Regions from separate parts of the Kitasatospora sp. NPDC058218 genome, predicted to be linked through region 1. Evidence: riboswitches for the same ligand, from Rfam matches in the RefSeq annotation. Region 1 holds a riboswitch; each other region holds the start of a gene.
What was found. Region 1 has a riboswitch for S-adenosylmethionine ahead of ACFVYI_RS13370 (ABC transporter substrate-binding protein). Riboswitches for the same ligand answer to the same signal wherever they lie in the genome.
Positions count from the first base shown of each region.

Region 1 (10,081 bases):
GCTGTACGGACCGGGCGGTGTCGTCAGCGCCTCCGGCTCCCCGGACACGGTGCCGGCCGACTGGGAGATCCTCATGCAGGGCCCGGGTGTCCAACTGGTGGACGAAGGCGTCCGGGCCGTGCCCGACGAGGAGGCCGTCCGGCTGGGCCCCGCCGACGTGCCGGAGATGCTGGCCCTGGTGGCGCACGCCCGGCCCGGCCCGTTCCTGCCCCGCACCATCGAGCTCGGCGGCTATCTGGGCATCCGGCGCGGCGGTGCCCTGGTCGCGATGGCCGGGGAGCGGCTGCGCCCGCCGGGCTGGACGGAGATCAGCGCCGTCTGCACGGCCGAGTCGCACCGGGGACAGGGCCTCGGGTCCCGGCTCGTCCGGGCGGTCGCGGCCGGGATCCGTGAGCGGGGCGACACGCCGTTCCTCCACACCTCGGCCGACAACACCACGGCGATCCGGCTCTACGAGTCGCTGGGGTTCCGGCTGCGCCGGCAGGTCACCTTCCTCGGCCTGCGCGTCCCCGGCGGAGACCGGAACGGGTGACGGCGGCCCCTGCCGGACCCACCCGAGGACCACCGCACCGAAGAAGCACCGAAGCAGCACCGAAGCACCGCACCGTTCCACCCCTTCCAAGGAGTTCGATGTGAGCCAGAACGTGAACTACGCCAGCCCCGCCGACACCGCCGTCCACGGCGAGTACCGGATCACCAGGGCCCCGGGCGACGAGCGCCCGCTGTACCGCTTCACCGGGCGGATCACCGCCGACGGCAGCAGCGGGTTCCTCGCCGAGCCCGGCCGCTACCACATCTACGCGGGCTGGTTCTGCCCCTGGGCGCAGCGCACCACCATCCAGCGCGCGCTCAACGGGCTGGAGGACGTCGTCTCGGTCTCCTACGTCGACGGCGGGCGCGACGGCCGGGGCTGGGCCTTCCGGGAGACCCACGGGCCGGACCCGGTCAACGGGTTCACCCTGCTGCGCGAAGCGTACGAGCGGACCGAGCCCGGTTTCGACGGGCACATCTCGGTGCCGACGCTGTGGGACCGGCAGACGGGACAGGTGGTCAGCAACGACTTCCGGACCATCGGCATCGACCTCGCGACGCAGTTCGGCCGGTGGAGCAACGGGGCCGACGCCTACCCGGAGGACCTCCGGGCCGAGATCGACGCGCTGGACGCCCGGCTGGGCCCGGCCGTCAACCACGGCGCGGGCGCGGCGGCGGGCACCGGGGAGGCCGCGCTGGCGGCCCGCGCCACGCTGCTGGAGACCTTCGCGGAGCTGGACAGCCGGCTGGCCACCAGCCGCTACCTGCTGGGCGACCGGCTGACCGAGGCGGACGTGCGGCTCTGGGTGACGCTGGCCCGCTTCGACGTCGGGCCCAACCGCGCCCGCACCATCACCCCCGGCCTGGCCGAGTACCCCCACCTGTGGGCCTACGCCCGCGATCTCTACCAGCAGAAGCCGTTCACCGGGACGACGGACTTCGCCACCTTCACCGAGCCGGGCGCGACCGTCCCCGACTGGAACGCCCCGGTGGAGCGCCCGCAGGTCGCCTGAGCCCCGAACCGGCCGGGGCCCCGGGGCCGGACCCCGGGGCACCGGCCGTGCGGCGGCGGCGCAGCGGCTCGCGGTCGCACGATCGAACCCGTGTGATGGGATGTCGTCGACGAGACGGGCGGGGACGGGCAAGGGCGGGCGATGGTGCGGAAGGTGACCGTGGACGAGTCGCGGGCGCGGGGGCTCATGCTCGGGTCGGCACTGGGGGACGCGGCCGGGGCGCTGCGGGGTCGCTGGCCGGCCGAGGGGCCGTTGCCGATCGGCGTCAGCACGCAGCTGGCGGCGTTCACCGCGGAGGGCGCGATCCGCGCCTCGGTGCGGATGAACCACCGGGGCATCAGCCACGCACCGTCCGTGGTGTGGCACGCGTACTGCCGTTGGGCCGTCCTCCAGGGGATCGAGCCCGAACGGATCTCCGAGCGCTGGACGGCCGGCGGCGGAAGCGCCTGGCCGGACGGCTGGCTCGTGCAGGTGCCGGGCCTGGGGGTGCGTCGCGGTTCCGCACCGGCCACCGTCACGGCGCTGACCGGCCTGATCCAGGGCACTCCGGAGAAGCCGGTGACCGGCAGCCGGGGTGCCCACGCGCTCACCCGGGGTCTGCCGCTCGGGCTCCTGTGGGCGCTGTCCGGCGCGGACGACTGTGCCCTGTCGGTCCGCCGGACCGCTGCCCTCACCCACGGCGCCCGGGACGCGCAGGACGCCGCGGTCGGCGCGGCGCAGGTGGTGGCCCGCTGCCTCACGGAGAGCGATCCGATCACGGCCTGGACGGCGTCCTCGCCCGGCGACGGGCACCCGTTCGACGCCGTGGTCCGCAGCCTGCCCATGCCGCACTCGGCGACCCCGGAGACCGTCCTCGACCTGCTGAAGGCGCCGGGGGGCAGCCCGGACCCGGGGCAGCTCGCCTGGATCGCCCCGGACGCGACGGCCTCCTCGGCGCTGCTGGGCGCGCTCTTCGTCGTCTCGCGCCTCCCGGGCCGGGACACCGTGCGCGCCGCCCTGGAGTTCGCGGCCGGTGCGCCCGACGGCAGCTCGGTGGCGTGCACGGCAGGTGCGCTGCTCGGTGCCGCGCACGGTGTCGGGGCGCTGCCGGCAGGGCTGCTGAGCCGACTCGAACTCGCCTGGGTGATCGACACCTTGGCGCGTGACCTGTTGCAGGAGTACGTCGATTCGCCCGGTGGCGGCGACTACCGGCCGGCTCGTGACCCCCTCTGGTGGCCCCGCTATCCCGGCTGGTGAGCGCCGGCCGGCCCGCCCGGTCGTCACCCGGAACACCCCGTCGCGTGCCATGACCGCTGGTCAGCGGGTCAGGGCCGGTCCCTCCGACGCTCGTGGCCGGCCCCGCGCGGCGGCGCGGGAGGAGGGTCGAGCGCGGCCGCCTCCTCGCAGACCCGTTCTCAACGGGCATTGACGCCGGTCGTTTTGTTGATCTACGGTTCCAGCGCGCCACGAGTTCCGGTGTTCAAGCCCTGGCTGGCCGGACGGCAACCCCCTGACGCGGTGGGGTGCTCCAGGTGAAGGCTCGGTGGACGTCCCGTTCCACAAGCGCGATCGCTCCGGCCATGGGCCGGCGCCAAGACCAGGAGGTTGGAATGGCAGGGCTGTTCAGCCGCCGCCACATCGACCTGCTGCTGGTCTCCAGCGCACTCTGTCGCCGCTGACCACCGGACGGCCGCCCGGCCGGACCGGTCCAGTGATCGGCTCCTTCGCGATGCGCACCGCCCGGACACCGGCACGGCCCCGTTCACAGCCGCCGGCACGCCCCGGGCACGGCGCACTCGCGTCCATCACGCGTGCGGAAGCAGAGAACTCCCATGTCATCTCTCATCGGTTCGACCAGGCACAGCCTCGCGGTGATATCCCTCGGTACGGCGGCGGTGGTGGCCCTGACCGCCTGCACCAGCTCGCGGACCGCCGGCGGCGGGACGGCGGAGAAGGCCCTCACCATCGGCACCACCGACCAGGTGACCGGTCTCGACCCGGCGGGCTCCTGGGACGCGGGTTCCGGGACGATCGAGAGCGAGGTCTACGCGACCCTGCTCAGCGCCAGGAACGGCTCGTCCGACGTGTCGCTGGACCTCGCGTCCGCGATCGCGCTGACCGACCCCACCACCTGGACGGTCACGCTGAAGCCGGGCCTGAAGTTCGCCAATGGACACGAACTGACCTCCTCCGACGTCAAGTTCAGCTTCGACCGGCAGCTGGCGATCGCCGACAAGAACGGCCCCTCCTCGCTGCTCCACAACCTCGGGTCGGTGGCGGCGCCGGACCCGGCGACGGTGGTGTTCACCCTCAAGTCGGCCAACGACACGCTGTTCCCGCAGGTCCTCTCCACCGCGGCCGGCTACCTCGTGGACGAGCAGGTGTTCCCCGCGGACAAGGTCCTCGACGACGCGGCCGTCGTCGCGGCCAAGCCCTGGAGCGGCCCCTACGCGATCGGCAGCTACGACCGGAACTCGCTGGTCTCCTTCACCGCGAACACCGCCTACCAGGGGCAGCTCGGCACCCCGAAGACCAAGAACGTGCAGCTCAAGTACTACACGGACGCCGGTAACCTCAAGCTCGACGTCCAGCAGGGCACCATCGACGTGGTCTACCGCACCCTGCCCATCACCGACCTCCAGGACCTGTCCACCAAGCAGGGCATCGAGGTGCACACCGGCTCCGGCAACGGCATCCGGTTCATCGTCTTCAACCTCAAGACCCAGCCCTACGGGTCGGCCACCCAACAGGCCGACCAGTCCAAGGCCCTGGCGGTCCGTCAGGCGGTCGCCGACTCGATCGACCGGGCCCAGCTCGCCTCGCAGGTCTACAAGAAAACCTTCCAGCCGCTCTACAGCTCCGTCCCCGACGGCATCACCGGTGCGACCCCCTCCCTCAAGTCGCTCTACGGCGACAAGCAGGGCGGGCCGGACAAGGCCGCCGCGGCGCAGCGGCTCTCGGCTGCGGGCGTGAGCACCCCGGTCACCCTGAACCTGCAGTACAACCCCGACCACTACGGCTCGTCGTCGGCGGACGAGTACGCGCTGGTCAAGACCCAGCTGGAGGCCACCGGCCTGTTCAAGGTGAACCTCCAGTCCACCGCCTGGGCCCAGTACGGCAAGGAGCGCGTCGCCGACCAGTACCCGCTCTACCAGCTCGGCTGGTACGCGGACTACCTCGACGCCGACAACTACCTCTCCTCGTTCTACGCCGAGAACAACTGGGTGAACAACGGCTACACCGACCCCGCCGTGCGGGCGGTGATCAAGCAGGAGGAGACCGAGACCGACGCGGCCAAGCGCACCGCGCTGATCCAGCAGGCGCAGGACGCGACCGCGGCCGCGCTGCCGCTGCTGCCGCTGCTCCAGGGCTCCACCGCGATCGTCACCCGGAGCGGGATCGAGGGCGTGCCCGCCAAGCTCACCAGCGCGTACCAGTTCCGCTGGGCGGAGCTCGTGAAGAAGTGAGCGTCCCCGTACAGGAGGCCTCCGGCGCCGTCGGCTCGACCGGCGGCGCCGCCGGGTACGGTCTCGCCCGCTACCTGATCGTCCGCTTCCTCCTCATCGTCCCCACCGTGCTCGTCCTGGTCAGCGTCGTCTTCTTCCTGATGCGCGCCACCGGCGACCCGATCACCACCGCCTTCGGCGACCGGCTGACCCCGGCCCAACTGCAGGAGAGACTGCACCGGGCGGGCTACGACCGGCCGCTGCTGACCCAGTACCTCGACTACCTGCGCGCCACGTTCACCGGGGACTTCGGCACGACGGCCACCGACAACCAGGCGGTGTCGCAGGTGCTGCGCACCTACGGCGCCGCGACCGTCGAGCTGTCCTGCTTCGCGCTGCTCGTCGCGCTGGCCGTCGGTCTGCCGCTGGGCATGGTCGCCGCCTCCTACCGCGACCGCGCGCCCGACGTCGCACTGCGGCTGTTCGCGATCCTCACCTACGCCACCCCGGTCTTCTTCTTCGGGCTGCTGCTGAAACTGGTCTTCGCGATCTGGCTGGGCTGGTTCCCGGCCTCCGGCCGGGCGGGCATCGACGTCCAGCTGGAACTGCAGGACCAGACCAGTACCACCGGCTTGTACCTGGTCGACGCGCTCCGCAGCGGCGACGGGTCCGCGGTCGTCGACGTGCTGCGGCACGCGGTGCTGCCCGGCCTCGCGCTCGGGCTGCTGGTCGCCGGTGTGCTGCTGCGCCTGGTCCGGACGAACCTGATCGGGACCCTCTCCGCCGACTACGTGGAGGCCGCCCGCTCCCGCGGGGTCGGCCGGCTGCGGCTGGTGACCAGGCACGCCACCCGGCCGGCCCTGATCCCCGTCGTCACCGTCCTCGGCCTGCAGGTCGCGGGGCTGCTCGGCGGGGCGGTGCTCACCGAGACCACCTTCGAATGGAAGGGCCTCGGCTTCGAACTCGCCCACTATCTGACGGTCCGTGACTTCACCGCCGTGCAGGGGATCGTGGCGATCTTCGCCGTGGTCGTCGCGCTGACCAACTTCCTCGTCGACGTCGTCGCGGCGCTGATCGATCCCCGAGTGAGGTACTGAGTGGTGAACCAACTGCTCGCCCATTGGGGCGTCGGACCGCGTCGGCGCCGGCTCCCGCTGCCCGCCGGGGTGCGCGGCAGTGCCGGGCTGCAACGCGTCATGCTGCTGACGGGCGCGGTGCTGACCGGCCTCTTCCTGCTCGCGGCCCTCCTCGCCCCGCTGCTCGCTCCCCACGGCCACGCGCAACTGCGCAGCGGGGAGGAACTCTTCGGTTCGCAGCAGCGCCCGAGTGCCACCCACCCGCTCGGCACCACCATCGCCGGGTACGACGTGCTGTCCCGGACGCTCTGGGGCACCCGGACGGCCCTGGAGATCATCGTCGCCGCCCTGCTGCTCTCGGTGGTGGCGGGAGTCCTGCTCGGTCTCCTCTCCGGCTACCTCGGCGGGTGGGTGGACCGGCTGCTGGTGGGGCTCGCCGACGCGATGTACGCGTTCCCCTCGCTGCTGCTGGCGATCATCATGTCGATCGTGATCAGCGGCGGCCGGTCCAGCCTGGTCGGCGGCCTGGGCGCGGCGGCCTGTTCGGTCGCCGTGGCCTTCGTACCGCAGTACTTCCGGGTGGTGCGGGCCGAAGTGGCCCGGGTGAAGGCCGAGCCGTTCGTCGAGGCGGCCCGGGTGATCGGTACCGGCATGTGGCGGATCATGTTCCGGCACGTCCTGCGGAACTCGGTGCGCACCCTGCCGCTGATCCTCACCATCAACGCCTCGGAGGCGATCCTCACCCTGGCGGGCCTGGGCTTCCTGGGCTTCGGGATCGAGCCCAACTCCGCGGCCGAATGGGGCTACGACCTCAACCGCTCGGTCACGGACGTCACCTCGGGGATCTGGTGGACGGCGCTCCCGCCCGGGCTGGCGATCGTCCTCACCGTGCTCGGGACGACCCTCCTCGGCGAGAGCCTCACCGATCTGGCCGACCCGAGGCTGCGCCGCCGCCAGGGCGAGGGGCGCCCGCTCACGGAGACCGTACCGAACGGAGGACCCGGCGATGACTGACCTGCTGCGCATCGAGGACCTGCACATCTCGTTCGGCACGGACGGCGGTCGGGCGCCCGCCGTCCGCGGGGTCTCCCTGTCGGTGGCGCCCGGCGAGGTGCTCGCCCTGGTCGGCGAGAGCGGCAGCGGCAAGACGGTGACCGCGAAGTCGGTCCTCGGACTCCTGCCCGCCACGGCGTCCACCGGCGGACGGGTGCTGCTGGGCGACGGCCTGGCCGAACCGGTCGAGGACGTGCTGACGGCGTCCCCCGCCCGGCTGCGCGCCCTGCGCGGCACGCACGCCGCGATGGTCTTCCAGGAGCCGTCCACCGCGTTGAACCCGGTGTTCACCATCGGCTGGCAGCTCGCCGAGGGGTTGCGGGCCCACGGGGGCGGATCACGGGCGCAGCGGCGGGCCCGGGCGATCGAGATGCTCGGGAAGGTCGGCATACCCGAGCCGGCCGTGCGGGTGGACCACTACCCGCACCAACTCTCCGGCGGCCAGAAGCAGCGCGCCGTCATCGCGATGGCCCTGGCGCTCGGCACCCGGCTGATCGTGGCCGACGAACCGACGACCGCGCTGGACGTCACGGTGCAGGCCGAGATCCTCGAACTGCTGCACCGGTGCCGGACCGACTTCGGCACGGCCGTCCTGCTGATCACCCACAACATGGGCGTGGTCGCGGACCTCGCCGACCGGGTGGCGGTGATGCGCGAGGGGCGCATCGTCGAGCAGGCGCCCGTCCGCACCCTGTTCGCCGCACCGGCCCACCCGTACACCCGTGAACTGCTGGCCGCCGTACCCGCCTTCACCACCGCCGTCGTGCCGCCCGTTCCCCCGCCCGTCCCCCCGTCCGACGGCCGGCCCGCCGAAGCCGCCGTGGAGCCCGTGGTCAGGGCCTCCGGGCTGACCGTCGAGTACCCCGCGCGACTGGGCGGCAAGGCCTTCCGCGCGGTCGACGGGGTCAGCTTCGAGATCCGCCCCGGCGAGGTGCTCGGTCTGGTGGGGGAGAGCGGCTCCGGCAAGTCGACGATCGGCCGGGCGGTCGCCGGCCTGGTCGGCGTCGGCTCGGGAGAGCTCGACGTGCTCGGCGAGCCACTGGCGGCCCGGGGACGGCTGCGGCGGGCGCGTCGTTCCACGGCGGGCAGCAGGGCCGGGCAGATCGGCTTCGTCTTCCAGGACCCGGCGACCAGCTTCAATCCGCTGCTGACGATCGGCGAGTGCGTCGGGGAGCCGCTGACGGTCCACCGGCGCGACCTCGGCGCGCGGGCGATCCGGGCGGAGGTCGAGTCGCTCCTGGAGTCGGTCCGACTGCCGCGCGGCCACGCGGATCGCCACCCGCACGAACTCAGCGGCGGCGAACGCCAACGGGCCGGGCTGGCCCGGGCGCTGGCGCTGCACCCACGATTGGTGATCGCCGACGAGCCGACCTCGGCGCTGGACGTCTCGGTCCAGGCGAAGGTGCTGGAGCTGTTCGTCCGGCTCCAGCGGGAACGCGGCTTCGCCGCACTGTTCATCAGTCATGACCTCGCGGTGGTCCAGCAGGTGGCGGACCGCGTCGCCGTCCTGCGCCACGGGCGGATCGTCGAGTCGGGCAGTGCCGCACAGGTCCTCGGCGCACCGCGGGCCGACTACACGCAACGGCTGATCGCCGCGCTGCCGGTTCCCGACCCGACCAGGCAGGCCCGCCGGGAGCGCAGCCCCGCGCACACCTGACGGCGAACGGGCCGGGCGCGCCGCGTGGCTGCGGCGCGCCCGGCCGCGCTCGGCCGAGCCGTTCGTGCCCGGAGGACCAGGTCGGCGATCTCCCGCCCGGCTCGTCGGGGGAGGCGGGTGAACCGGGGCGTAGCCTTCCGGTCACGCTGCCCGACCGGCGCCGACCTGCGGCGGAGTCGGCCCGACGAGGTGTCGGTCGAGCCTTCGATGTCCGCGCGGTAGCGTTACGTGGATATGACATGTACGCTGCGTGTCGCTGGTTGCACAGCATGCGGGCCTGGCCGCTGCTCCGTGGGGGGAGTCACGTCCAGGCCCGGCCGCCGGCCAGGGACCTCGGTTGTGCTCGTGGGGGAGCTTCAACCGGGGCCCTTCGGCGGGCTACTGACGGTATGCCCGCTCCGACCGGGCTTCAGTCATACAATCGTGCGCCGGTCGCCCGGATTCTCACGGGGCCGTCCGGGCACGTCCCTTCGGCATGTGACGTGACGGCCCGTCCGGCCGGGTGAACGGGCGGCGCGGCGAGGTGGGCGGCGCCGGGCCGGGGCGGATGATCGGCGGGTTCACGGGTGCCCACACAGCCGGAGGCGGCCATGCGGATCCTGCTCGTCGCGAGCGCGTTCAACAGCCTCACCCAGCGGGTCCACGCCGAGTTGCGGGACCGCCGGCACGCGGTCGAGGTCCATCCGGCCGGTGACGACGACGCGCTGCGCGGGGCGATCGCCAGGTGGGCCCCGGAGCTGGTGGTCGCACCGATACTGCGGACGGCGCTCCCGCGCGACGTCTGGTCGGCGTTGCCGTGCCTGATCGTGCACCCCGGCCCGCCGGGGGACCGCGGGCCCTCCTCCCTCGACTGGGCGATCCACGAAGGAGCGGTCGACTGGGGCGTGACGGTGCTGCAGGCCGACGAGGTGATGGACGCCGGCGCCGTCTGGGCCACGGCCACCTGCCCGCTGCCGCCCGTCGGCAAGAGCGACCTGTACCGCAACGAGGTCTCCGACGCCGCGGTCGGGGCGGTGCTGCGGGCCGTGGAGCGGTTCGCCTCGGGCGCCTTCGCCCCGCGCCCGCAGAGCGGCCCCGACTGGCGGGTGCCCGACCACACCAGGCCCTACCTGCGCCAGGAGACCCGCCGGATCGACTGGGCCGGGGACGCCACCGACACCGTGCTGCGCAAGCTCCGGGCGGCGGACTCCCAGCCCGGGGTGCTCGACGACCTGCTCGGCGCCGAGTGGTACCTGCACGGCGGCCACCGGGAGCACGACCTCGGCGGGCGCCCCGGCGATCTGCTGGCGACCCGGGCCGGAGCGGTCTGCCGGGCGACGGTCGACG
Region 1 is NZ_JBHVWC010000017.1:100,500-110,580, forward strand. Features, by position in the region: gene ACFVYI_RS13355 (GNAT family N-acetyltransferase) at 1-532, shown strand, start outside; gene ACFVYI_RS13360 (glutathione S-transferase C-terminal domain-containing protein) at 633-1,544, shown strand; gene ACFVYI_RS13365 (ADP-ribosylglycohydrolase family protein) at 1,698-2,780, shown strand; SAM riboswitch class IV at 2,986-3,095, shown strand; gene ACFVYI_RS13370 (ABC transporter substrate-binding protein) at 3,356-4,990, shown strand; gene ACFVYI_RS13375 (ABC transporter permease) at 4,987-6,066, shown strand; gene ACFVYI_RS13380 (ABC transporter permease) at 6,070-7,059, shown strand; gene ACFVYI_RS13385 (dipeptide ABC transporter ATP-binding protein) at 7,052-8,755, shown strand; gene ACFVYI_RS13390 (enoyl-CoA hydratase-related protein) at 9,346-10,081, shown strand, end outside.

Region 2 (10,081 bases), on a different contig from region 1:
CGGCATGGCGAAGGTCAGCGAGCCGACGATGAGGTCCTCGGCCTTCATCGGCAGGTTGGTGTTCATGTTGATGAGCTGCAGCGGCTTGGCATCGGTGGCCTCGCGCCAGCCGGTGTGCGCCAGCTTGTCCTCGGGCAGCGGCCCCAGGTCGCGCAGCAGCACCACGCCGGAGAGCGGCACCAGCGCCATCGAACCGATGAGGGTGTTGCGGATCATCTTGCGGCGGCCGAAGCCGGACTCGGCGGCGCCGGTCCTGAACTGCTCGATGACGTCCGCGCGGACCTCGTCGTCGGCCTCGATCGGGTGGCGCTCGGCCGGGATCTCGTGGTCCGACATCAGCGTGCGGGCCCAGTGGACCGCGCCCGCGCCGATGCAGAACAGCGCGACGCCGAGCGTCATCCCCAGCGCGAAGTTCAGCGCGCTGATGTGGCCCAGCGGCCAGATGAAGACGATCTTGTCCGGGTCGATGGCCACGTAGGAGGCGATGAAGCCCACGGTGGCGAGCATCGAGACCACGAACATCAGCGAGACCTGACGCTCGGCCCGCTTGGCGGCCCGCTCGTCGATGTCGGTGCGACGCGGTTCGTGGGCCGGCAGGCCCGGGTCGGCGAACGGATCGCCGTGGGCGGCCACCTCGTGGTGCCCGGCGGAGCCGTGCGACTCCGGGAGCTTCTCTTCTGACATGTCGTGGCTCATGACTTCTTGGCCTTGGTGGTGTGGGCGGCGACCCAGATCGCGACCGCGATGAGCGTGCCGAGACCGAAGATCCAGCCGAACAGACCCTCGGTCACCGGACCGAGGCTGCCGAGCGTGAGACCGCCGGGGTTGGGCTCATCGTTGGTGGTGTGGCGGACGAAGGCCACGATCTGCTTCTTCTGCTCCTCGGGCATGGTGGTGTCCGGGAACGACGGCATGTTCTGCGGGCCGGTCTGCATGGCCTCGTAGATGTGCTTGGCGTCCACACCCTCCAGCGACGGGGCGTACTTGCCCTTGGTCAGGGCACCGCCCTGACCGGCGAAGTTGTGGCACTGGGCGCAGTTGGTGCGGAACAGCTCGCCACCCTTGGAGAGGTCCTCGGGGTTGGTCGAGGTGTACTGCTCCTCGGTCGGGATCACCGGGCCGGGGCCGAGCGAAGCCACGAAGGCGGCGAGCTGGTCGATCTCCGCCTGCGCGTAGATGTTCTTCTTGGCCGGCACCTGGGCGCCGGGCTGCTGGGCCGGCATGCGGCCGGTTCCGACCTGGAAGTCGACTGCGGCGGAGCCGACGCCGACCAGGCTGGGACCGTCGCTGCTGCCCTGGCCGTTCAGGCCGTGGCAGGAGGAGCAGCCCACGGCGAAGAGCTTCTTGCCCTCATCGATCGCGAGCGACTGCGCGGCGACGTCGGCCTGCGCCTTGTCGGCGGGCGCGAACGCGGCGTACAGCCCCCCGGTTGCCGCCAGGGCGAGAAGTAGGACGACCAGCGCCGCCAGTGGGTGGCGCCGTCGTGCGGAGAGCTTTTTCACGGAATAACCCCGGTGTCAGGATCTGGTCGACTGGTGGGTGCACCCGGCGGCCGGTCTGGCCGGCACGAGGCGGCCTGTCTAGGGCTGCGCGCGCGGTCGGTCGGTTGGGAGCGTAGGCACCGGCAAATCGGGCCGTCGCCGGTGAGGGCGGGACCCGGGGCCGGTGGCCAGCGACCTGATCAGCTGGTTACTTGATCAGGTAGATGGTCGCGAACAGGCCGATCCACACGACGTCGACGAAGTGCCAGTAGTACGACACCACGATGGCGGCGGTGGCCTGCTCGTGCGTGAAGCGCTTGGCTGCGTACGTCCGTCCGAGGACCAGCAGGAAGGCGATCAGACCACCCGTCACGTGCATACCGTGGAAGCCGGTGGTCAGGTAGAACACCGTGCCGTACGGGTCGGAGGACAGCGAGAGGCCGTCCTTCTTGACCAGCTCGGTGTACTCGAAGATCTGGCCGCCGATGAAGATCGCGCCCATCACGAAGGTGATGACGAACCACGAGCGGAGCTTCTTCACGTCCCCGCGCTCGGCAGCGAACACGCCGAGCTGGCAGGTGAGAGAGGAGAGCACCAGGATCGTGGTGTTGACCGAGGAGAAGGGCACGTTGAGGGCGTGCGCCTTCTCGCTCCAGAACTCGGCTCCCTTGACGGAGCGGAGCGTGAAGTACATCGCGAAGAGGGCCGCGAAGAACATCAACTCGGAACTGAGCCAGACGATCGTTCCGACGCTGACCATGTTCGGCCGGTTGACCGATCCGTGCGCGTGCCCGGTTTCTACTGCTGTTGCTGTCGCCACGACGGACATTATGTCGGTCCCTTATTCCGTCTTCACGCCGGGGGGTCTCCCTCGGAGTGTCCGGTGCGTGCGGTATGCCCCGGTGACGGCCGTCGAGGGGTCCGGATGGCGGCTGAGCAGCGGCGTGTCCCTTTTCTGACGGTTCCTCGAAGGCGCCTTCGACCCTGTTGCCCCGCGTGTCGCTCCACCCCTTCGGGGGCGGTCGGGAGTAAGGGATCGGCCGTTGCGTCGGCCGTACGGGTGGACCGCGCCGCCGGGGGTGACGAGCTGTCCTCCGAGCGGGTGAGTCGTGGGCGCGGCGGCTTGAGATGGATCGCGCGGGAGTGGCTCGGCGGGCGGTGATCGGGAGTAGCATCCGGGTTGAGGCGAACGTGGTCCGGATCACACTTGAGGGAGCAGGGCCCATGGCGGACACCACCGACGAGACGCTGACCGTTCTCGTCTACAGCCACGACCGCAACACCCGCGAGCAGGTGCTGACGGCCCTCGGCCGCCGGCCCGCCGAGGATCTGCCGGAGCTGACCTACCTGGAGTGCGCGACCACCCCCGCGGTGCTGAAGGCACTGGAGAAGGGGGGCGTGGACCTCTGCGTGCTGGACGGCGAGGCGGTGCCGGCCGGCGGCCTGGGGCTCGCCCGGCAGTTGAAGGACGAGATCTACGGCTGCCCGCCGCTGCTGGTGCTGATCGGCCGGCCGCAGGACTCCTGGCTGGCCGCCTGGAGCCGGGCCGATGCCGCCATCTCCCACCCGGTCGACCCGGTGGCGCTGGCCGAGGCGGCCGCCGCCCTGCTCCGGGCCCGCTTGGCGAAGCGGGCGCCGGCCGCCCGGTAGAGGGGCGCGTCTCAGTACGAGAGAAGTGAAGGCCGCGGCGGGGCGGTGGCGTCCCGCCGCTCGATAGGCTGGCTCCATCCTTACGGACATCCCCTCGGGGAACCGACAAGAGCTGGAGTCAGCCATGGTGAACGTGAACCCTGCGAACGGCGGCAAGGACCCCGTGCAGGTGGTCCGCACCTGGCCGGACATCCTCTCGGCACTGCTGCGGGGCGAGGACCTGAGCCGGGCGGACACCGCCTGGGCGATGGACCGGATCATGAGCGGCGAGGCGTCCGCGGTGCAGATGGCGGGCTTCATGGTCGCCCTGCGGGCCAAGGGCGAGACGGTCGACGAGATCGTCGGCCTGGTGGACTCGATGTACGCGCACGCCGAACCGCTCTCCATCCCCGGCCCGGCGGTGGACATCGTGGGCACCGGCGGCGACCGGGCGAAGACCGTCAACATCTCGACCATGTCGGCGATCGTCGCCGCGGCGGCCGGCGCCAAGGTGGTCAAGCACGGCAACCGGGCCGCCTCCTCGGCGAGCGGCTCCTCGGACGTGCTGGAGAAGCTCGGCGTCAATCTGGACCTCTCGGCCCGACGGGTCGCCGAGGTCGCCGAGGAGGTCGGGCTGACCTTCTGCTTCGCGGCCAAGTTCCACCCCGCGATGCGGCACACCGCCCCGGCCCGCAGCGGCCTCGGGGTGCCCACCGCGTTCAACACCCTCGGCCCGCTGACCAACCCGGCCAAGGTGACCGCGCACGCCATCGGCTGCTTCGACACCCGGCTGGCCTCCCTGATCGCCGGAGTGCTGGCCCGGCGCGGATCCACCGCGCTGGTCTTCCGCGGCGACGACGGCCTGGACGAGCTGACCATCACCACCACCTCGCGGATCTGGATCGTGCGCGACGGCGAGGTCACCGAGACCTCCTTCGACCCGCGCGAGGTCGGCATCGAGCTGACCGGCATCGAGGCACTGCGCGGCGGCGACCCGGCCTTCAACGCGGACGTCGCGCGCCGGCTGCTGGCCGGCGAGCGCGGGCCGGTGCGGGACGCCGTCCTGATGAACACGGCGACGGCGCTGGTGGCGCTGGACCTCACCGACGCACCGCTCGCCGAGCAACTGGCGGCCGGGATGGAGCGGGCCGCGGCGGCCATCGACTCGGGCGCCGCCCAGGACCTGCTCCGCCGCTGGTCGGAGGCCACCACCAGGTCATGAACCGACAGTTGAGGCCTGCGGGGGACACCCCCCGCGGGCCTTCGCGCACCCTCCGGCCCCACCCGCCCCAACCCGGAGCCGAACCCCCGCCCCGCCCGCCCGCATTGAGCCCCGCCCCGCCCGCATTGAGCCCCGCCCCACCCGTCTTGAGCCCCGCCCCGCGCCAAACCCGCCCCGAGCCGAAGGGCCGCGCCGACCGTCGGCGCCGGGTTAAGCGGCCCGGAGGCGAGCGGGCGACAAAGCAGTCCGGATGGTGGACTCTTGTTTGACCACTCGGCGGACGCGACCTAGAGTCTTCGCCAGGTCATGAGTGACAGCGTCAAGCCCCAGCTGGCTGTCCGGCAACCCTCCGTCCGTGGCGGGGTGCCCTGGGTGAGGACCGGGTCTCGCGGCAATCCGTCCGCGCGACAAGCGCGGACGCCGGTGACACGCACTCCCGGGGTCCTTACCCGTCGAAGGAGTGCACCCCCATGTCCGTCGCCACCGAAATCTGCGCCCCGCTCCCCGTCCTCGGCCACGACGTCGAGGTCCCGCTGGTCAACGGTGACAAGGTCACCTACGCCGCGCTCGACTACGCCGCCAGCTCCCCGGCGCTGCAGCGGGTCTGGGACGACGTCGCCGCCTACGCCCCCTACTACGGCAGCGTGCACCGGGGCGCCGGCTACCTCTCCCAGCTCTCCACCGACCTCTTCGAGCAGAGCCGCCGCACCGTCGCGGACTTCCTCGACCTGCGGGAGGGCGACCAGGTGGTCTTCACCCGGGCCACCACCGACTCGCTGAACCTGCTGGCCGGCGCCGTCCCGGCCGGTACCCGGGTCTTCGCCTTCGAGACCGAGCACCACGCCTCGCTGCTGCCCTGGCGCCACGCCGGGCTGAGCGTCACCTACCTGCGCGCCCCGCGCTCGCGGGCCGAGGCGGTCGCCGCCCTGGACGCCGCGCTGGCCGAGGCCCCCGAGGGCCCCAAGCTGCTCTGCGTCACCGGCGCCTCCAACGTCACCGGTGAGCTCTGGCCGGTCGCCGAGCTGACCGAGACCGCCCACCGGCACGGGGCCCGGGTGGTGCTGGACGCCGCGCAGCTCGCCCCGCACCACCGGGTCTCGGTGCGGGAGCTGGGCGTGGACTGGATCGCCTTCTCGGGGCACAAGATCTACGCGCCGTTCGGCGCCGGGGTGCTGGCCGGCCGGGCGGACTGGCTGGACGAGGCCGAGCCGTACCTGGCCGGCGGCGGTGCGACCCGCACGGTGGCCCGGGAGGCCGACGGCTCGGTGGCCGTGCAGTGGCACACCGGCCCGGCCCGGCACGAGGCCGGTTCGCCGAACGTGATCGGCGCCTACTCCATCGCCTCGGCCTGCCGGGCGCTGACCGAGGCCGGCTTCGACGCGCTGGAGGCCCGTGAGCGGCAGCTGGTCGCCCGGCTGAAGGCCGGCCTGGCGGAGGTCCCGCAGGTGCGGGTGCTGAACCTGTTCGGCGACGACTCGGCCCGGGTGGGTGTGCTCTCCTTCGTCGTCCAGGGCTGGAACAGCTCGCACTTCTCGGCCGCGCTCTCCGCCGAGTACGGCATCGGGGTGCGTGACGGCCTGTTCTGTGCGCACCCGCTGGTGCGCACCCTGCTCGGCGACGAGGACGTGGCGCCCTCCGAGTGCGGTGCGCCGGAGGCGTCGCTGCCGGGGGAGCGCAGCCTGAACGCGATCCGGGTCAGCTTCGGTGCGGGCACCCCGGACGAGCACATCGAGCGGTTCCTGACCGCCGTCCGCGAGCTGGTCACGGACGGCGCGGCCTGGAGCTACCGCAACGAGGGCGGCCGCTGCGTCGCCACTGTGCAGATCGACAGGGGCCGGCGCGAGGGCTGAGCGGGGGAGGCTACTCGCCGAGGCCCAGGGCGAAGGCGGTCTCCAGGTCGTGCTGGGAGTAGGTGCGGAAGGCGATCTGGGTCTCGGTGTGGGCCACGCCCGGGACCTTGTTCAGCCGGCCGGGGATCACCTCGGCGAGGTCGTCGTGCCGGCGTACCCGCACCATCGCCACCAGGTCGTAGCCGCCGGTGACCGAGTAGACCTCGCTGACGCCCTCGATGGCCGCGATCGCCTCGGCGATCTCCGGGATGCGGTCGACGCTGGTCTTGATCAGGACGATGGCGGTGATCACTTTTCGGGCTCCTTTGTGAGGTGTCGCCAGGGTATCGGGCGTCAGCCGGGCCGTCGCGAGGGGCGGGTGGCCAACGTGCAGGCGTACAGGAAGCCGGCCGAGAAGCCGATCACATGGCACAGGTAGGCGACGCCCGGCCCGGCCGAGTGCACCGACCACCACTGCAGCGCGAACCAGAGGCCGAGCACCAGCCAGGCCGGGAACCGCAGCGGCAGGAAGAGCAGCAGCGGGACGAGCGTGGTCACCCGGGCGCGCGGGTGCAGCCGCAGGTAGGCGCCGAGGACGGCGGCGATCGCCCCCGAGGCGCCGATCAGCACCCGGGTCGAGTTCGCCGAGTGCGCCTCGGCCAGCGCGAAGCCGTAGGTGGCCAGCGAGCCGGCCGCCAGGTAGAAGAGGGCGAAGCGGACCCGGCCGAAGCGTTCCTCGATCGTGGGGCCGAAGACCTGGAGGAAGAGCAGGTTGCCCAGCAGGTGCAGCCAGCCGGCGTGCACGAAGAGCGAGCTGAGGACCGACAGGGCCGGGTGCTTGCCCGGGGTCGGGGCGGCCGGGCAGCCCGGTACCGGATCGGGGGCCTCGGCCAGCTGCTCGGCGCTCAGCGGGCGCCCGGCCAGCAGCTCGGCCGGGACGGCACCCCAGCGCTGCTCGTACCGCTGCTCCGCGCAGACCCGGTCCTGGCCGCGGCCGTACAGCGGATTGAGCCCGGCCGCCGGGCCGATCAGGAAGACCAGGACGTTGAGTGCGATCAGCGCGTAGCTGACGGCCGGGACGGGTGCGGCCGGGCGGCCGCCCCGCGCGCCGGTGTGGTCGAGGACCGGGAGCGCCATGCGACCAAGCATCCCTCCGTCCGGCGCGGGCGACACCGCGTTGTACGGCAGGTGGACCACCCCCGCGATCGCCGTGACCGGTGGCCGGGCCGGTTGCCTCAGGCAATAGGCTTGGGGCGGGCAATCCCGCCTCCCGCCGCCGATGCCGGGGCTCCGGGGGGAGCGCCTGAGCCCACCCAGGGACCACCCGAGAGGACCCCAGATGACCGTCCCCGCCCTGACCGCAGAGACGCGTTGGCGCTGCACCCTGTGCGGCAACCTGACCCGCTTCGACGTCACCCGTTCCGCCCGGGTGACCGAGTTCCTGCACTTCGACCTGGCCGGCGAGTCCAAGGTGGAGGAGACCGAGGTCCTCAGCGAGACCATCGAGTCGGTGCGCTGCCGCTGGTGCAACGCGGTGGACCAGGTCGAGCTGGTGGCCCGCCCGGGAGCCGAGGCCGCCGAGGCCGCCGAGCAGGCTTGATGCCCGCCCCCCGCGGCGGACGGTGCGCGGCACGGCCGTCCGCCGCGCGGGACAATACAGACAGAGCGCACGGAGCGTGACGACCAGGGGTACGGCCGACGGCCGTACCCCGCTGGACGAGGATCGGAGCCGAGGACGTGGTGGACGCAGCGAAGGAGCCCGCCGGGCCGCAGGGGCGGCAGCCCGCTGTGGACGCGCAGGCGCCGGACGCGGTCGAGGCTGCCGCACCCGGTACCGGCGCCCCCGCCGAGGAGGCCGCCGGCGAGGAGTCGGGCGGCTCCGGCGGTGAGGAGCCGGCGGCAGGCCGCGCGGCGGAGAAGCTCGACCGGCCGCTGCCCGAGGGGGTGCGCCGGCGCGTGGTGGGCCTCGCCGCGGACGCGCTCGGCGGGCTGCCGCTCGCTGAGCTGCCGCAGACCCTGCGCCCGTACGCCAAGTTCACCCCGGCGCGCCGGGCCAAGTACGCAGCCACCGCGCTGGCCGCGGCGCTGGAGTCCGAGCCGGCGTTCCGGGTGCGGATAGCGGAGCGACTGCGGCTCGGGCAGCCGGACCTGGTCAGGGCGCTGGAGTCGGGCAACGTGCCGGGTGCCGCCGATCCGATGGACGTGGCGGCCGCGGCCTACCTGGTGCGCTCGGCGGGCTGGAGTCGGCTGGTCACCGAGGCCGGCGAGGAGGCCGAACGGGCCGGCGCCGAGGGCGCGGCGGCGGAGGCGACCAGGCTGGCGGAGAAGCTGCAGGCGGAGCTGGCCGAGGTGCGCACCGCCGCCCGGGCCGACCTGGACCGGCAGCGGGCCGAGTCGGAGGACGTCCGCAAGGAGGCGGAGTCGCTGCGCAAGAAGGTGCGTTCGCTGGAGAGCGACACCCGCCGGGCGCAGGCCGAGACCCGTCGGCTCACCGGGGAGCTGGAGGCGCTGAAGGCGCAGTCGGCCGCCGAGCGCGGCGCCGGCGAGAGCGAGGTGCGCCGGCTGCGGCACCGGATCTCCGAGTTGGAGAACGCCGCCGAGCAGGGCCGCCGTTCGGCCCGCGAGGGGCGCAGCGTCGAGGACATGCGGCTGCGGCTGCTGCTGGACACCGTGCTGCAGTCGGCGCAGGGGCTCCAGCGGGAGCTGGCCCTGCCGGTCTCCCAGATCCGTCCGGCCGACCTGGTGGAGGCGGTGGTGCCGGGCTCGGCCTCGCCGCACGACGTGGCGCGGCGCGGCCTGGCCGAGGACGACCCGGCGCTGCTGGACCAGTTGCTGGCGATCCCGCAGGTCCACCTGGTGGTGGACGGCTACAACGTGACCAAGACCGGCTATCCGACGCTGCCGCTGGAGCAGCAGCGGATCCGGCTGCTGGGCGGGCTGGCGATGCTGGCCCAGCGCACGCAGGCGGAGGTCACCTGCGTGTTCGACGGGCAGGACCTCGACGTGCCGGTGATCATGGCGCCGCCGCGCGGGGTCCGGGTGCGGTTCAGTCGGACCGGGGAGACGGCGGACGAGCTGATCCGCCGGCTGGTGCGGGCCGAGCCGCAGGGGCGTCCGGTGGTGGTGGTCTCCGCCGACCGGGAGGTCGCGGAGGGCGTGCGGAAGGCGGGCGCGCGCCCCGTGGCTTCCGTTCTGCTGTTGAACCGGTTGGCCCGGCCCTGACCGCGTCCGGGTGCTGTCCAGGTCGAAGTGACGCCTGGTCAGCGCCCGGTTTGCGGGGATGTGTGGGTCCGGTGAAGTCATGGCGGGGAGCGGAAGTTCACGCCATCGGGGGAGTGGCGGAAAGCGTGGATCTTCACTAGGGTCTGGCGTCAAACCTATTTTCCGGATTCTCACCCAATCGGGTGAGTCCCGTTGGAAGAAGGAGCCGGTCTCTTGGCCACCCACCGCCGTCCCAAGCAGCCGAGCCGCGCGCGGGTCTCCGTGCTCACCGCTGCCGCGGCGACCGCGGTCGCCCTCTCCGCCCAGGTCGCCGCGCACGCCGCGCCCACTCCCTCCCCCAAGAAGGAGGACGTGAAGGCGCAGATCGACCAGTTGCAGGAGGAGGCCGAGCAGGCCACCGAGAAGTTCAACGGCGCCAAGGAGCGGGCCGACCAGCTGCGCAAGCAGTCGGACCAGCTCCAGGACCAGGTGGCCCGCGGCCAGGACCAGATGACCCAGCTCCAGGGCGGGCTGGCCGAGGTGGCGGCCGAGCAGTACCGCACCGGCGGCATCGACCCGTCCGTCCAGCTGATGCTCTCCTCCGACCCCTCCGGCTACCTGGACAAGGCCTCCAGCGTCCAGCAGGCCAGCTCCAGCCAGACCGAGGCGCTCAAGGGCCTGCAGGACCAGCAGCGCCGGCTGGACCAGCAGAAGGCCGA
Region 2 is NZ_JBHVWC010000002.1:99,239-109,319, forward strand. Features, by position in the region: gene ACFVYI_RS01445 (Rieske 2Fe-2S domain-containing protein) at 1-684, opposite strand, end outside; gene ACFVYI_RS01450 (c-type cytochrome) at 693-1,502, opposite strand; gene ACFVYI_RS01455 (heme-copper oxidase subunit III) at 1,690-2,310, opposite strand; gene ACFVYI_RS01460 (hypothetical protein) at 2,706-3,131, shown strand; gene trpD (anthranilate phosphoribosyltransferase) at 3,256-4,332, shown strand; SAM riboswitch class IV at 4,635-4,752, shown strand; gene ACFVYI_RS01470 (aminotransferase class V-fold PLP-dependent enzyme) at 4,803-6,182, shown strand; gene ACFVYI_RS01475 (Lrp/AsnC ligand binding domain-containing protein) at 6,193-6,474, opposite strand; gene ACFVYI_RS01480 (rhomboid family intramembrane serine protease) at 6,516-7,298, opposite strand; gene ACFVYI_RS01485 (hypothetical protein) at 7,501-7,761, shown strand; gene ACFVYI_RS01490 (NYN domain-containing protein) at 7,899-9,383, shown strand; gene ACFVYI_RS01495 (NlpC/P60 family protein) at 9,597-10,081, shown strand, end outside.
Region 2: it holds a riboswitch for S-adenosylmethionine, as region 1 does, so the genes downstream of both, ACFVYI_RS01470 (aminotransferase class V-fold PLP-dependent enzyme) here and ACFVYI_RS13370 (ABC transporter substrate-binding protein) in region 1, are expected to answer to the same signal.

Region 3 (10,081 bases), on a different contig from region 1:
CTGGGGGGCCTCCCGGGCGGCCCGGCGGTCGGCGTCGCCGAGCGCCGCGCAGACCCAGACGGCGTGCGGGTCGTCGATCGCGGAGAGCCCGGACACCAGCCCGCCGCCGCCTCGGCGCAGGGTCAGGGTGCCGTCGTCCGCCGTGCCGAAGGACACCGGTCCCCGGTTGGAGGCCACCAGGACGGCGGCGGAACCGGTCGCACTCGAACGTTCGGTCGTGAGATCGCCCATGGTTGGCATGTTGCCGTGGGTCCGGGTCGGCAAACCCCCGCCCGGCCCCCGGACCTAACCGCCGTGGCGGTTCGCGTACTCGGGGACGGTGTGCATCGGGGGCCGTTCCACCGCGGTGACCGGGTGGGTGTGGGCGGTGAAGGCGCGGGTCCGCGGGTCGCGGGTGAACTGGGTGAGCAGCGGGTGGACGAGGTCGGCCGAGGCCTTCAGCCGGTGGGTGCGGTCGAGGCGTTCCAGGGCGGTGCGGTAGATGGTGGCGGCCATCCGGCCGAGTGCCTGGCCGTCCTGGTGGCGGTGGTGGCGTACGCCCACGTCCACCTGGGCGAGGGCGTCCAGGCCGGCGAACTCCAGGGCGTCCACCAGGAGGCCGAGCTCGACGCCGTAGCCGGTGGGGAACGGCAGCCGTTCGAGCAGTGAGCGGCGGGCCGCGTACTCGCCGCCGAGCGGCTGAACGAAACCGGCGAGTTCCGGCCAGTGCAGGTTGAGCAGCGGGCGGGCGACCAGCTCGGTGACCCGCCCGCCGCCGGAGGGGACGATGGCGGCGTCGCCGGTGGCGGAGCCGCTCGACGCCACTTCGAGCGGGCGGTCGTACATGGCCTTGACCAGCTGGATGTCCGGCTCGGTGAGCAGCGGGCCGATGATCCCAGAGACGAAGGTGGGGTCGAAGGCCCGCAGGTCGGCGTCGACGAAGCAGACGATCTCGCCGCTGGTGACCAGCAGCGAGCGCCAGAGCACCTCGCCCTTGCCGGGGGCGGCGGGCAGCCGGGGCAGGATGTCGTCGCGGTGGACCACCCGGGCGCCGGCCGCGGCGGCCGCGGCGGCGGTGCCGTCCACGGAGCCGGAGTCGACGACGACGAGCTCGTCGACCAGGGGCAGCTCCTCCATCAGCTCGCGGCGCACGGTGCGGACGATGTCGCCGACGGTGGCCTCCTCGTCCAGGGCGGGCAGCACCACGCTGACGGTGCCGGCCGGGCCCGCCGCCTGCTTGGCCTCCAGCAGGGCGCGCACCGGGCGGTCGGCCGCGCTCCAGGAGCGGCGGCGCAGCCAGGACGCCGCCTTCGGGAGGAGCGCGGGTGTCGGTTCGGCGGGCACGGAACTCTCCTCGGCGGATCGGGGTGGGACAGGGCATCTCGCGTGGCGGACGGTCCCGTTCAGGGTTGACGCCTTCGGATACAGTCTTCGTACAGCGATCGGACCTTCGCACGCCGGGGTCACCGCTGAGCAGGACCACAACTTCACAGAGCTCATCCAGAGGGACTGAGGGAACGGCCCGTTGACGTCCCGGCAACCTTCTCGCACGGCAGGCCTCGGGCCCCGGCGGGACAGGTGCCAATTCCGTCCTGTGGCGCGCCCGCGTCACGGGGAAGATGAGGAGAGAGGCCTCCGCCATCATGGCTATCGACACCGCCGCACCCGCACCCGCCACCGTTGATCTCGGCCCCGCCGTCGCACTGTCCTGTCGCGAGTGCGGTACCCGCTTCCCGCTCGGTCCCAGCTTCGCCTGCCTGGAGTGTTTCGGGCCGCTGGAGATCGCCTACGACTTCGGGAGCGAGGGCGCGGAGGAGCTCCGCAAGCGGATCGAGGCCGGTCCGGCGTCGATCTGGCGCTACGCGCCGCTGCTGCCCGTCCCGGCCGACGTCGCCGGCAAGCCGAACCTCAACCCGGGGTGGACCCCGCTGGTGAAGGCGGACAACCTGGGCCGCGAGCTCGGGTTCACCGCCCAGCTGCACGTCAAGGACGACTCGGGCAACCCGACGCACTCCTTCAAGGACCGCGTGGTCGCCTGTGCGATCGAGGCGGCGCGGGCGTTCAACTTCACCACCCTCTCCTGCTCCTCGACCGGCAACCTGGCCGGTGCGGTGGGCGCGGCGGCGGCCCGGGCCGGCTTCAAGTCCTGCGTGTTCATCCCGCACGACCTGGAGCAGGGCAAGGTCGTGATGGCCGGTGTCTACGGCGGCGAGCTGGTCGGCATCGAGGGCAACTACGACGACGTGAACCGCTTCTGCTCCGAGCTGATCGGGGACCCGGCCGGTGAGGGCTGGGGCTTCGTGAACGTCAACCTGCGCCCGTACTACGGCGAGGGCTCCAAGACGCTGGCGTACGAGATCTGCGAGCAGCTCGGCTGGCGACTGCCGGAGCAGATCGTCATCCCGATCGCCTCGGGTTCGCAGCTGACGAAGATCGACAAGGGCCTGCAGGAGCTGATCAAGCTGGGCCTGGTCGAGGACCGGCCGTACCGGATCTTCGGCGCCCAGGCGGCCGGCTGCTCGCCGGTGTCGACGGCCTTCAAGACCGGCCAGGACGTGATCCGGCCGGTCAAGCCGAACACCATCGCCAAGTCGCTGGCGATCGGCAACCCGGCCGACGGCCCGTACGTGCTGGACATCGCCCGCCGCACCGGCGGGGCCGTCGAGGACGTCACCGACGCCGAGGTGGTGGCCGCGATCAAGCTGCTGGCCCGGACCGAGGGCATCTTCGCCGAGACCGCGGGCGGGGTGACCGTCGGCGTGCTGAAGAAGCTGGTGGAGACCGGGCAGCTGGATCCGGCCAAGGAGACCGTCGCGATCAACACCGGTGACGGTCTGAAGACGCTGGACGCCGTCTCCGACTCCGGGATGACCGCCGTCATCCGCCCGACGCTGGCCTCGTTCCGCGACGCCGGCCTCGCGTCCGCCTGACCCACCCGCAGCCCCCCGCAGCCCGGCCGTTGCGCCGTTGCGCCGTTCCGCCCGAGGAGACCCCCATGAGCGCCACCGTCCGCATCCCGACCATCCTGCGCACCTACACCGGCGGCACCGCCGAGGTGACCGCCGAGGGCGCCACCCTGGGCGACGTCATCGCCGACCTGGAGAAGAACCACGCCGGGATCGCCGCCCGGATCCTGGACGACGCCGGCAAGCTGCGCCGGTTCGTCAACGTCTACGTCAATGACGACGACGTCCGTTTCGCGGAGGGCCTGGCCACCGAGATCAAGGACGGCGCGAGCGTCTCGATCATTCCCGCGGTGGCCGGCGGCTGCTGACCCGCCCCTTTCCGACCAGGTCGTTTATCGGCCGGGTCGTTTCCGACCAGGCCGTTCGCACGTACGGAATTCCGCTCTCCGTACGTGCGAGCGGCCCGTCGCATTCCGGCGGGAATATTTTTCGGTCCGGGGGAGTAGAGTGTCGCTCGTCCGGGAAGAGGGCATCCCCTCCCCCCTCGCTTCCGGTACTCGAATCCGTCCGCGCCCGTACTGCCGGTGTCTGTCCGGCCGCTGAGACCGGCGCCGGGGCCGTGACCGTGAAACATGTCAGGCAGATGTCAGAATTCTCGAAGGCATTTGGGTAATTCGTCCGCTATGTCCGGCGTGAAATGCCGATTTCCTCCCGCTTTGGCCTGGCCTGTCCCTTGACGGGCCGAGTGAATTCCCGGCGGTTGACCCTGTTGCAGAGGGCGTCGATCCGGATACATTCAGCCGCGGTCGACGCAATCACCCGCTCACCGGATGCCTTCCGGTGGTCTCCGCGGACGATTGTGGCGTGCACGGCTGCGCCCAGGGGGGGTTCCCCGGGCCGGCCTCAAACCAGACCCGGGCCCGCGACCTGCGGGCGCGTGAAGGGCCAGCACAGCACTAGGGGAGTTCGGAATGGCTCAGGGCACCGTCAAGTGGTTCAACGCGGAGAAGGGCTACGGCTTCATCGCGGTCGACGGTGGTGCGGACGTCTTCGTCCACTACAGCGCGATCCAGATGGACGGCTACCGCACCCTTGAGGAGGGCCAGCGGGTCGAGTTCGAGATCTCTCAGGGGCAGAAGGGCCCGCAGGCGGACATGGTCCGCGCCGCGGTCTGACCTTTCCGACCCCAGGAGTTCGGCTCGGCCCAATCGGCTGGTGCACCTCTTGCTTCACGACGGGCCCGTACGACATATGTCGTACGGGCCCGTCGGCATGTCCGACGAGGGCCGGCGCGGGCGGTCGGCGGAGGGCTCCGTGGCGGGTCGGCGGGGGGTTCGGCGAGGGCGCGGCGAGGGTCCGACGCGGGGTCGGCGCGGGGTCGCCGACGGGCCCGCGGGGGCGGCCCGCGGGGGCGGACGCGGCTCGCGGGTTGGGCGATTGGGCTTGCACTCGCCTACCCGGAGTGCTAATCATTGGCGTTAGCACTCACAGTGTGAGAGTGACAGCGGACCGGGTCGGTGAGGCCCCCGGGAGCGGTAGGGGAAAGGACCCCCGCACACCAGGGCCGTCCGTCGCGGGCACCCCTTGGTCCGAGCAGTCGACCGTGTCCCGGAGGACCACTTCTGATGGCCAAGATCATCGCCTTTGATGAGGAAGCTCGCCGCGGCCTTGAGCGTGGCATGAACCAGCTCGCCGACGCGGTGAAGGTCACGCTCGGCCCCAAGGGCCGCAACGTCGTGCTGGAGAAGAAGTGGGGCGCTCCCACGATCACCAACGACGGTGTCTCCATCGCCAAGGAGATCGAGCTCGAGGACCCCTACGAGAAGATCGGCGCGGAGCTCGTCAAGGAGGTCGCCAAGAAGACCGACGACGTCGCGGGTGACGGCACCACCACCGCCACCGTGCTGGCCCAGGCGCTCGTTCGCGAGGGTCTGCGCAACGTCGCCGCCGGCGCCAACCCGATGGCCCTGAAGCGCGGTATCGAGAAGGCCGTCGCGGCCGTCTCCGACCAGCTGCTGGCCCAGGCCAAGGACGTGGAGACCAAGGAGCAGATCGCCTCCACCGCCTCCATCTCGGCCGCCGACACCCAGATCGGCGAGCTCATCGCCGAGGCCATGGACAAGGTCGGCAAGGAAGGTGTCATCACCGTCGAGGAGAGCAACACCTTCGGCCTGGAGCTCGAGCTCACCGAGGGCATGCGCTTCGACAAGGGCTACATCTCCGCCTACTTCGCCACCGACCTGGAGCGGATGGAGGCGACCTTCGAGGACCCGTACATCCTCATCGCCAACTCCAAGATCGGCTCGGTCAAGGACCTGCTCCCGCTGCTGGAGAAGGTCATGCAGAGCGGCAAGCCGCTCGTCATCATCGCCGAGGACGTCGAGGGCGAGGCCCTGTCGACCCTGGTCGTGAACAAGATCCGCGGCACCTTCAAGTCCGTCGCCGTCAAGGCCCCGGGCTTCGGCGACCGCCGCAAGGCCATGCTCGGCGACATCGCCATCCTCACCGGTGGCACCGTGATCTCCGAGGAGGTCGGCCTCAAGCTGGAGAACGCCGGCATCGACCTGCTGGGCACCGCCCGCAAGGTGGTCATCACCAAGGACGAGACCACCATCGTCGACGGTGGCGGCGACAGCGACCAGGTCGCCGGCCGCGTGAACCAGATCCGTGCCGAGATCGAGAACAGCGACTCGGACTACGACCGCGAGAAGCTCCAGGAGCGCCTCGCCAAGCTGGCCGGCGGCGTGGCCGTCATCAAGGCCGGCGCGGCCACCGAGGTGGAGCTCAAGGAGCGCAAGCACCGCATCGAGGACGCCGTTCGCAACGCGAAGGCCGCCGTCGAGGAGGGCATCGTCGCCGGTGGTGGCGTCGCGCTGCTGCAGGCCGCTGTCGCGTTCGACAAGCTGGAGCTGGAGGGCGACGAGGCCACCGGTGCCAACATCGTCCGCGTGGCGCTGGAGGCCCCGATCAAGCAGATCGCGACCAACGCCGGCCTCGAGGGCGGTGTCGTGGTGGAGAAGGTGCGCAACCTCCCCGCCGGTCACGGTCTGAACGCCGCGACCAACACCTACGTCGACCTCATCGCCGAGGGCATCATCGACCCGGCGAAGGTCACCCGCTCCGCGCTGCAGAACGCCGCCTCCATCGCGGCGCTGTTCCTCACCACCGAGGCCGTCATCGCCGACAAGCCGGAGAAGGCCGCCGCGGCCGCCGGCGGCGGCATGCCGGGCGGTGACATGGACTTCTGATCCTCTCCGGATCGGTCGATTCCTGATCGCACGGGCGGTTCCCCTCGGGGAGCCGCCCGTGCGGCGTTGTGTCCGGCCCCGGTTTGGGACAATGGGCGGATGGCTGCCACCGCTGACGACATCGAGAACGCCCTGCACAACGCGCGGGCGCTGATCCTGGCCGACCTGACCGCGCGGGACGTGGCGGACGCCGCCGTGGTGTCGCTGGTGGAGAACGCCGTGACGCACCGCCGGTGGTGGCTCGAACAGTGGCCGGACGGCGCCGACTACGTGCTCGGTCTGGTCGCCCAGGACGTCCAGGACGCGCTGCTGGAGGCGTACGGCCGCTGGCCGCTCTGCACCTCCTGCGCGGCCGACGGGGACCCGCACGCGCTCGGTGTCGAGCCCGAGCTGGGGCCGGAGCCGCACTGGGTCTGCGGCAAGGCGGGGGTGGTGGTGGCGCCCGTCGGGGAGCTCGCCTGATCGTGACCGGCCCGGCTCCGGCGCTCCGTGCGCCGGGCCGGGCCTTTGCGTTCGATGCGTTCGTCGGCCGGGACGCCCCGAGCGGCCCGGTCAGCCGTCGAGCCGGCCGAGTTCGGCCGCCAGGTTGGCGCGGGCGGCGGCGTCGAAGCGCTCGTGGGCGGTGGGGGTGCGGTAGAGCGCGGGCAGTGCCAGGAGCCGGCGCAGGACGTCGGCGCGCCCGGCGCGGAAGTCCGGATCCGGGACGAAGGCGTACTCCTCGCGGACCGCGGCCGCGTACGCGGTGTAGGCCTGCGGGGCGCCGCCGAGGACGGCGAGGTCCGCGTCGCAGAGCACCTCGCCGTCGCGGTCGCCGGGCTCGGGACGGTGCGTGACGGTGAGCCGGACCAGCCGGGCGACCTCGGCGGTCCGCCGCTCGGACAGCCCCGCCTCGGTGAGCGCCCGGACGGCGAGGGCGGCGCTGCGCTCCTCGTTCTCGGAGCGGTCCGGGCGGTAGACCGCGTCGTGGAACCAGGCGGCCAGCCGGACGGTGTCCGGGTCGTCGGCGTGCGCGGCGAGCGCGTCCACGTGCCCGAGCACCGCCCGCAGGTGGTCGGTGATGTGGTAGCGGCGCTGCGGTTCGGCCCAGCGGCCCAGCAGGTCGCGCCCGTAGGGCGCGGGGTCGGCTGCGGCGCCGCAGCGCCGGAGCAGGGCGGTCCAGTCGGCGAGCAGGTCGGCGGGCGGCCCGGCGGGCAGGTCGGCCGGGACGGGGGCGGCGGGCTGGTTCGGCATGGGCTCATTCTGGCGGCTCCCGGGCGCGGAACGGCCGCGGATCGGCGGGCCCACTGGACCGCATATGTAGTTTGACGATATATGTAGTTCCATGACAGAACGAGCCATGCAGGAGCCGACGCTGCTTCTGCTCACCGCGCTGGCCGATGCGCCCAGACACGGCTACGCGCTCATCCAGGAGGTCACCGCGATCTCCGACGGCCGGGTGAAGATGCGCACCGGCACCCTCTACGGCGCGCTCGACCGGCTGCTCCAGCAGGGCCTGATCGAGGTCGCCGCCGAGGAGGTCGTGGACGGCCGGGCCCGGCGCACCTACGCGCTGACCTCGGGCGGCCGCGCCGCGCTGGCGGCCGAGGCGGGGCGACTGCGCGCGGTCGCCTCCGAGGCCGAACGCCGGCTGTCCATCGTCCTCTCCAGGGTCAGGGGGACCTTCGCGTGAGCATGCAGACCATCGGCCGGCCGATCGCCCTGCGGGCGGCGCTCCAGCTCTACCCGGCCCACTACCGCCGCGAGCGTGGTGAGGAGCTGGCCGCCGTCTTCGCCGACAGCACGGCGGAGGCGGACAAGCCCACCCTGATCCGGGAGGCGCTGGACCTCGCCGCCTACGGTCTGCGGATGCGCGCCCGGCTGACCTCGGCCTCGGCTGCCGGGCGGCTGCTGGCGCTGGCCGTTCCGCTGGTGGCCGGTACCGCCGCGGGCGTCGGCCTCCACCCGTGGGTCAGCGACCCGGACCTGATCGCCTGGCAGCTCGACGGCCCGCGGTCCTCGCTGCTGATGGTGCTGGCCCTGTTCGCGGCGCCGGTGGCCACGCTGCTGCTGGCCGTGGCGGCCGCGCTGGGGCAGTGGACGGCGGCGCGGGTCCTCTCGGCGGCGGTGATCGGTGTCGGTCTGCTGAACCTGGCGGACTCCCTCTCGATCGGGCACCCCGACGCGTGGTGGGTCCTCTACAGCTCCACGTCCGCGCTGCCGTTCGTGCTGTCCGGTCTGCTGGTGCTCCTCGCGCCGGGCGATCTGCTGGGCCGGCCGACCTGGCGGACCGGGGCGCTGGTGCCGCTGGGGGTGGTCGGCGGTCTGCTGGTGGTCGCGGCGCAGGGTGGCTACGACACCCGCTACCTGATGAACGACCCGTGGGCCGGCCTGCTGCTGATGGGTCCGCTGCTGCTGGTGGCCACCGCGGCGCGCGGGTGGCTGGTGCCGGCGGCGATCGGCCTGGCGGTGCTGCCGCTGACCGTCGCGTTCAGCCTCTTCAGCCTCTGGGAGTCGGCCGGTGGGATCTGGAACCTGTTGGCGGTCGGCGGGGCCGGCGCCGCGTTCGTGGCGGTGGCCGGGCTCGGCTGGCGGGGTCTCGAAAGCATGCGCCGGTCGGAGGCGTGACCGATCGGCCGCGCGGGTCTCGCCCGGGGCTTCGGGATGTGGCAGGCTGTCTGATATGTCTAGACCAATTTTCGAAGTCATCGCGCTGACGCCCCAGGACGCCCAGGCCGCCGAGTCGGGCGGCGCCGACCGGCTCGAACTGGTCACGGACATGGCCGCGGACGGGCTCACCCCGTCGATCGAGGACTTCGCCAAGATCCGCGCCGCCGTGGAGCTGCCGCTGCGCGTCATGCTGCGGGTCCGGGACGGCTTCGCGCCGGGTGACCCGGACGAGCTGCGGGCCCGCGCCGCGGCCCTGCGGGCCGAGGGCGCCGACGAGTTCGTCTTCGGCTTCCTGACGGCCGACGGCGCCGTCGACCTCGCGGCCACCGCGGCCGTCGCCGACGCGGTGGCGGGCTGCCGCTGGACGTTCCACCGGGCGATCGACCACAGCGCCGACCGGGCCGCCCTCCGCGCGGCCGTCGGCGCGCTGCCCGGGCTGGACACCTTCCTCACCTCGGGCGCGGCCGCCGGCGTGGACGCGGGCCGGGACGTGCTGCTGGCCGAGCTGGCCAGGGCCGGCGAGCCCGGGTACGGGCAGCGGATCCTGATCGGCGGCGGCCTGCGGGCCGAGCACCTGCCGGGCCTGCGGGCGGCGGGCTTCGACGGCTTCCACGTCGGCGGTGCGGTGCGGGTCGACGGCTGGCAGTCCCCGGTGGACGCCTCCAAGGTCGCCGAGTGGCGGTCCCTGATCGATGGCTGAGCGTGAGAGCGCCGACGGCTGAGCGATCGGCGGCCGGCGACTCGGCACGAAGAAGGGGACCGGCGGTATCCGCCGGTCCCCTTCGCGCTGCTCAGCCCAGCTGCTCGGGCAGCGGCTCGGCGTGCAGCACCGCCAGCCCGGAGACGGCACGGGTGAGCGAGACGTACAGGCGGCGCAGGCCGGTCCGCTCGTCCGGCTCGCCGGCCACCACCGCGGCCGGCTCGTCCAGCACCACGTAGTCGTACTCCAGACCCTTGGCCAGCGAGGCCGGGACGAGGGTCAGCCGGGCCTCGGCGCTGGTCTCGGCGCCGGGGGAGAGGTACGGCAGGCCGGCCGCGGTCAGGGCCTCGGCGAGCTGCGGGACGCGGGCGTCGGCGGCGATCAGGCCGGTCGAGCCCTCGTGCTCCAGCGCCCGGTGACAGGCCGCGACCACCGCCTGCACCAGCTCCCCGGCCGCGATCCGGCGGATCGTCAGCGAGCCGGGCGCCTCACGGACCGAGCTCGCCGGGGCGAGACCGGGGGCGATCGCGGGCAGCAGCCGGGAGGCGTAGGCGATGACCTCCTCCGGCACCCGGAAGCCCTTGGTCAGCTCCTCGATGTGG
Region 3 is NZ_JBHVWC010000013.1:5,598-15,678, forward strand. Features, by position in the region: gene ACFVYI_RS10205 (trehalose-6-phosphate synthase) at 1-231, opposite strand, end outside; gene ACFVYI_RS10210 (glucosyl-3-phosphoglycerate synthase) at 286-1,323, opposite strand; SAM riboswitch class I at 1,473-1,605, shown strand; gene thrC (threonine synthase) at 1,623-2,909, shown strand; gene ACFVYI_RS10220 (ubiquitin-like small modifier protein 1) at 2,975-3,253, shown strand; gene ACFVYI_RS10225 (cold-shock protein) at 3,857-4,060, shown strand; gene groL (chaperonin GroEL) at 4,511-6,133, shown strand; gene ACFVYI_RS10235 (hypothetical protein) at 6,233-6,595, shown strand; gene ACFVYI_RS10240 (hypothetical protein) at 6,686-7,363, opposite strand; gene ACFVYI_RS10245 (PadR family transcriptional regulator) at 7,455-7,802, shown strand; gene ACFVYI_RS10250 (hypothetical protein) at 7,799-8,737, shown strand; gene ACFVYI_RS10255 (copper homeostasis protein CutC) at 8,793-9,479, shown strand; gene ACFVYI_RS10260 (HelD family protein) at 9,571-10,081, opposite strand, start outside.
Region 3: it holds a riboswitch for S-adenosylmethionine, as region 1 does, so the genes downstream of both, thrC (threonine synthase) here and ACFVYI_RS13370 (ABC transporter substrate-binding protein) in region 1, are expected to answer to the same signal.